Regions from separate parts of the Bradyrhizobium sp. SBR1B genome, predicted to be linked through region 2. Evidence: predicted binding sites of a transcription regulator. Region 2 holds the regulator's gene; the other holds the start of a gene.
The links. The regulator LexA, encoded in region 2, represses DNA repair genes until DNA is damaged. The targets are predictions, from matches to a motif close to TGTTCNNNNTGTGTTCNG.
Positions count from the first base shown of each region.

Region 1 (3,387 bases), 110 kb from region 2:
CGGTCAGCGATTTCGGGTTGCGCATGATCTCGGCGGGCGTGCCTTCGGCAATGATGTTGCCGCCATGCATGCCGGCGCCGGGGCCGATGTCGAGGACGTGGTCGGCGAGCAGAATGGCGTCCTCGTCATGCTCGACCACGATCACGGTGTTGCCGAGGTCGCGCAGTCGCTTGAGGGTGTCGAGCAGGCGCGCGTTGTCGCGCTGGTGCAAGCCGATCGAGGGCTCGTCCAGCACGTAGAGCACGCCCGTCAGGCCCGAGCCGATCTGCGAGGCCAGGCGGATGCGCTGGCTCTCGCCGCCGGACAGCGTGCCGGAGGAGCGGGACAAGGTGAGATAGTTGAGGCCGACGTCGAGCAGGAAGGTGAGACGTTCGCGGATCTCCTTGAGAATGCGGCCGGCGATCTCGTTCTGCTGCGCGTTCAGCGCCTCCGGCACGGTCTCGAACCATGCGCCGGCGCCCTTCACGGACAGCTCGGAGATCTCGCCGATATGCTTGCCGCCGATCTTGACGCAGAGCGCCTCGGGCTTGAGCCGAAAGCCCTTGCAGCCCTCGCAGGGCACGTCGTGGAAATACTTCGCCAGCTCCTCACGCGCCCACTCGCTCTCGGTCTCGCGGTAGCGGCGGTTGATGTTGGTGATGACGCCTTCGAACGGCTTCTTGGTGTCGTAGGAGCGCACCCCGTCCTCGTAGGAGAACTTGATCTCGTCCTCGCCGGAGCCGTGGAGGATGGCGTTCTGCGTCTTCTTGGCCAGGTCCTTCCACTTGGTGGTCAGCGTGAACTTGTAGTGCTTGCCGAGCGCGGTCAGCGTCTGCACGTAATAGGGCGACGACGACTTGGCCCAGGGCGCGATCGCGCCCTTGCCGATCGCGAGCTCCTTGTCGGGGATGACGAGGTCTTCGTCGACATGCTGCTCGACGCCGAGGCCGCCGCAGGCCGGACACGCGCCGTAGGGATTGTTGAATGAGAACAGGCGCGGCTCGACCTCGGGAATGGTGAAGCCGGAGACCGGGCAGGCGAACTTTTCCGAGAACAGGATGCGCTCGGGGCCGCTCTTGTCGTGGATCTTCGCCGTCTTCTTTTTCTCTTCCGCGGGCGCGGCCGCGGGTGCGTCGGCGAACTCGACGACGGCAAGGCCTTCGGCGAGCTTCAGCGCGGTCTCAAAGCTCTCTGCGAGGCGCTGGCCGATGTCGGCGCGCACCACGATGCGGTCGACCACGACGTCGATGTCGTGCGGGAATTTCTTGTCGAGAACAGGCGCTTCGGCGAGCTCATGGAAAGTGCCGTCGATCTTGACGCGCTGAAAGCCCTTCTTGAGCCATTCGGCGAGCTCCTTGCGGTACTCGCCCTTGCGGCCGCGCACGACGGGCGCGAGCAGATAGAGGCGGGTGCCCTCGGGCAGCGCCAGCACGCGGTCGACCATCTGCGAGACGGTCTGGCTCTCGATCGGCAGGCCGGTCGCCGGCGAATAGGGCACGCCGACGCGCGCCCAGAGCAGGCGCATGTAGTCATAGATCTCGGTCACGGTGCCGACGGTGGAGCGCGGGTTCTTCGACGTCGTCTTCTGCTCGATCGAGATCGCCGGCGACAGGCCGTCGATCTGGTCGACGTCAGGCTTCTGCATCATCTCGAGGAACTGGCGCGCATAGGCCGACAGCGATTCGACGTAGCGGCGCTGGCCCTCGGCGTAGATGGTGTCGAAGGCGAGCGAGGATTTGCCGGAGCCGGAGAGGCCGGTGAACACCACCAGCTTGTCGCGGGGAATCTCGACGTCGATGTTCTTGAGGTTGTGCTCGCGCGCGCCACGGATCGTAATTGCGCGCAGGCTGGAGCCCGCGTTCTGTTGTTGGCGCTTCGCCTTGATCACTTCATCCATCCGAGTTGCCCTCAAGGAATCCCATGGGTGCGCGACCGCGCCAATAAAAAAGGCGCGCTCGCCCGGAACCGGGATCGGCGCCGATGGGGTTGTCAGCGAACGTAGGAAGAACGGAGACGGATTTCCAGTGGGACTTGCGAATCGTCAACGGAATGTTGGCGCGCTGGCGGCATCTGGCAGCAGGAGCTTTTCGGAACTGCGCGGCAAGGTGCCGCGAAAACAAAAAGGCCGGCGCAAGGCCGGCCTTTCGTGACGATGGGACGTCGGTAGCGATCAGGACTTCAGATCAATACCGGGCGACCACGGGGCCGCCGAAGGTGTAGTTGAGGCGGACTGTGCCCATGTCGACGTCCTGCTTGATCCGGTCGATGCGGTCGTTGACGCCGAGGATCGTGAACGAGTTGTTGCGCTTGCCCATGAACAGGTGGTCGTATTCGATCGCAACAGACCAGTTCGGTGCGAAGCCGAATTCGATGCCGGTGCCGACCGCGCCACCCCAGCGGGTCTCGCTCGCGCTGTCGAGGACGACGCCACCCAGCAGACCGTTATATTTGGCGTGCGTGACGGCCGCGCCACCCTTCACGTACCAGAGCACGTTGTTCCAGGCATAGCCGACCTGGCCGGTGAACAGGCCAATTGCGTCGATCTTGGTCTGGTTGACCAGCGGGCCAAGCACCAAGCTCGTATTCGAGCCCTTCAGGTTGGCCCAGTCGCCCTGAGCTTCGAGGCCGAACACCCAGTTGGCCGACTGCCAGCGATAGCCGACCTGGCCGCCGACGACGCCGCCGGTCGCATTGTGACAGCCTTCAGCCGTGTCCGGACCGGCAATGCCGAAGATATTGTTGACGTCCCAGCAGTTGCGGCTCGAGGCGCCGCCGCCGTTGATACCGATGTAGAAACCGCTCCAATTGTACATCGCGATCGGCGCGACCGGAGCCTTGGTGTAGGGGCGGGCCGCCAAATCGGCCGCCGAGGCGGGTGCCAACGCGCTAAGTGCGAACAAGCTGGCCGAAGCCAGCAAAAGCTTCTTCATATCCATTCCCCAGTTCCGTTTCTCTTTCTGACCTTCCGAAAAGCGGAAGAGCCAGCGGACCTATGACCCGATTAATGTCATTGCTTTACACCATTAAAGCCAAAGGTTGTGTCACCCGGGGGCCACATCTCTGCGAAAACGCGAGCGGGCCGGTTGGCGCGCAAAAAACAAAAAGGCCGGCGCGAGGCCGGCCTTTCGCAACGCGAGGCGTTGAAGTGTAGCTTAGTACTTGGCGACCACGGGGGCGCCGAAGTGATAGTTCACGCCGACCTGCACGGTGTGGAAGTTGAGCGTGCCGGTGGTGACCGGAGCGCCGAGACCGGAGAAGTAGGTCTCGCCGCCGAGGCTGCGATAGAGGTACTCGCCCTTGACCGACCACTGCGGAGCGAAGAACGCCTCGACGCCGGCGCCGACGGTCCAGCCCGAGTGGAACTTGCTGTCGGAGACGGTCACGCCGAGCGCGCTGACGCTGACCTTG
Region 1 is NZ_JACIHC010000004.1:127,989-131,375, forward strand. Features, by position in the region: gene uvrA (excinuclease ABC subunit UvrA) at 1-1,876, opposite strand, end outside; gene GGD61_RS12345 (outer membrane protein) at 2,163-2,909, opposite strand; gene GGD61_RS12350 (outer membrane protein) at 3,132-3,387, opposite strand, start outside.
Region 1: a site for LexA is predicted at 1,972-1,989, ahead of uvrA (excinuclease ABC subunit UvrA). Genes of this name have one in related genera too.

Region 2 (3,387 bases):
CGGCGATGATCTGCGGCTTGTGCTCGCGCTCGCCGATCGGCTGGGTCACCGGCAGTTGCAGCACGGTTGCGCGCTGGCCTTCGACCAGTTGCGTCACCAGCACGGATTTGCCGTCCGGGAATTCGATCGCGTCATGATGGCGATCGGGAATGTGCGGATCGATCTTGCCGAACTTGCCGACGCGGGAGTTGACGGTGCGCGTCCAGATCCAGCGGTTGTCGTAACGGACGTCGTCGGCGAAGGCGAGCTCCGTCCCCGGCAGCAGGCAGACCGCGACGGAGAGATCGGCTTCGGAGGCGAAGCCGCGCGTCGAGGTGCCGCGGAATGTTGTCGTAACGATCGTCTCGCCGACTTCTGCGGGGCGCGTCGCGACGGCATGCAGGCTGTAGTCACACATCGGGTGCTCCTCAATGCAGAGATAGCGACCCGCACCTCTTTCGGAGGCGCAGGCCCCTACCAGAGTGGAAGCACGTGACGGTCTGCTCGGTTGTAGGCAAATCTGCGGCTGGGATCCGCGAGCCCCGATCACATTATCTTTTCCATCTTTTCCGAATTTGTTAGGAACAAAGTCGGCTTCCGTGCATTTGGCAGCCGCGTCTCGACAACCGCGCCTGTCAACGACCGGCGGAGTGATGCGCTTGCGCAGCAACGGCTTGCGATGCTGATGTTGCGATCAGCGTTGCTGCGGTTGCACTCAAACGAGCTGCGCATTTGGGCCGTCCCCCTCGAACTCGAAAGGCCGCGAAGCGATGTTGCGTCGCGCGGCCTGCCGAGGATGTCGCGCAAGGAGGAGGGGCCGGACAATCTGTGCGATACCAGAAAGACTATCCAGCCGGAGCGGACCGTTATCCGCTCCAATCTCTGATCGGCGAGGCCGATCGAAGGCGCGCGCGAGGCGCTAAAGACTTCGGTATCGAGTACTTCCGGTATCAGTACTTGCGGTAAAGCCCGATCAGCTTGCCCTGAATCTTCACGCGGTTCGGCGGCAGGATGCGCACCTCATAAGCGGCATTGGCGGGCTCCAGCGCGATCGAGGCGCCGCGGCGGCGGAAGCGCTTGAGCGTGGCTTCCTCGTCGTCGATCAGTGCCACCACGATGTCGCCGGTATCGGCGCTCTCGTTGCGCTGGATCAGCGCCATGTCGCCGTCGAGGATGCCGGCCTCGACCATGGAATCACCGCGCACTTCGAGCGCGTAATGCTCGCCGGAGCCGAGCATGTCGGGCGGCACGCTGATCGTGTGGCTGCGGGTCTGCAAAGCCTCGATCGGAGTACCGGCCGCGATGCGGCCCATCACGGGCACCGCAACGGGTCGCTCGCCCTCGTCCGCGGACGGGCTGGAGCTCGCGCGTAGCTTGCCGAGATTGCCCTCGATGACGCTTGGCGTGAAGCCGCGTCGGTTGCCGGCGGCAGCCTGGAGCTCCGGCAGCTTGATCACTTCGATGGCCCGGGCGCGGTTGGGCAGGCGGCGGATGAAGCCGCGCTCCTCGAGCGCGGTGATCAGGCGGTGGATACCTGACTTCGAGCGTAGGTCGAGCGCATCCTTCATCTCGTCGAAGGACGGCGGCACGCCGCTTTCCTTCAAGCGCTCGCTGATGAACCGCAGAAGCTCGTATTGTTTGCGCGTTAACATCTCGAACAAAGTCCCCCGGTTGATGTCGTTCGATTCCGAGACGATGAGTTCAGCGATAAGCCGCTACATCTCGAAACAAATCATGAACGGACACTATATGTTCGATATGTGTTCCGCAACTGCTTAATTTACCGTGAACAGAACGAAACTCACGGAATGCGTGTGGCGGCGCAGTTCAGACGGGGAGCCGCAGCACCTCGCAGGGGCTGTCGGCCTCGGCCTTCGGCGCAAACGGTGCGCGCACGAGAAGTACCTGTGCTGCAGCAAGATTCGCAAGCAGAGAGGAGTCCTGATGGCTGACGGGAAGGGCAACGAGCGTGCCGTCGTCGCGCATTTCCAGGCGCGCGCGCAGATAATCCTCGCGCTGGTCGTTGGCGCCGAGATCGCGGCCCAGCACGACGCGCTCGCGATGATGATGAATCACCGAACGGCCTGACAGCGCGCGAATCAGCGGCAACATGAACAGGAAGGCGCAGACGTAGGACGACACGGGATTGCCGGGCAGGCCGATGACGCCCATTGCCCCTAACCGTCCGTGCATCATCGGCTTGCCGGGCCGCATCGCGATCTTCCAGAACGCCATCGCGATGCCTTCGTCCTTGAGCGCCTGCTGGACCAGATCGTGGTCGCCGACCGATGCGCCTCCGGTCGTGACCAGGATGTCGGCGCCGCTTTCGCGCGCGCGGCGGACGCCGGCGGTGGTGGCCTCCAGCGTATCGGCGGCGACACCGAGGTCGATGGTCTCGGCGCCTTCGCTGCGGGCGAGCGCGTGCAGGGCATAGCCGTTGGAATAGACGATCTGGCCGTGCCCGGGCGTTGAGCCCGGCATCACCAGTTCGTCGCCGGTGGCGAGAATCGCGACCTTCGGACGGCGGCAAACGGCGAGCTGCGGGTGGTTCATTCCGGCGGCGAGGGCGAGATCGCGCTCCGTCAGACGGGTTCCCTTGCGCAGGAGAACGTCGCCCTCGCGGAAATCGACGCCGGCGGGGCGGATGTGCCGACCCACGATCGCGGCTTCCTTGATCGTTATGTGCTTGCCTTCGGCGATCGTGTCCTCCTGGATCACGACCGCATCCGCGCCGTCCGGAACGACGCCGCCGGTGAAGATTCGCACGGCTTCGCCGGCGCCGACCTTTCCCGTGAACGGACGGCCCGCTGCGACCTCACCGATCATGGTCAGCCTGGAATCGATTGTTGCCGCGTCGGCTGCACGCACGGCATAGCCGTCCATCGCCGACATCGCCTGGGGCGGCTGGGTGCGCCGCGCAGCGACGTCCTGCGCGAGCACGCGATGGTAGGCTTCGTCGAGTGAAACCATCTCTGGGGGCAGCGGCTCTGCACCCGCCAGCACCGCAGCAAGGGCGTCGGAAACCGGCATCAAGGCCACGGGCGAAACTCCTGCTCGGCACGTTCGGATGAAATGTTCCGACAGTCTTCTAGCCGAGCGCGGGGGCAGAGGCAAAATGGCGGAGCGGGCAGGATTTATCCTGCCGCTTCCGGCCCAGAATGGAAGGCAGGCTCAGGCTTGGCGTGGCATGATCCAGAGAACGAGACCGATCGGCAGGAGGGTGGCCATGGCGAGGACGAGAATGACGAGCGCCACAGCCAGCATCGCTCAACTCCCGCTCGGCCGGTCCGGCCCGGCGTCCAGCGCGACGTCGGGAGCCTTCGGCCCTTGATCCTTGTCGGGCAGCGGATCGGCCTGGGATTTCAGGTCGGCGGCCTTGCTGATCAGCTTGGCGGAAAGGTCAGAATC
Region 2 is NZ_JACIHC010000004.1:17,882-21,268, forward strand. Features, by position in the region: gene GGD61_RS11805 (hypothetical protein) at 1-397, opposite strand, end outside; gene lexA (transcriptional repressor LexA) at 930-1,631, opposite strand; gene glp (gephyrin-like molybdotransferase Glp) at 1,807-3,018, opposite strand; gene GGD61_RS11820 (hypothetical protein) at 3,247-3,387, opposite strand, start outside.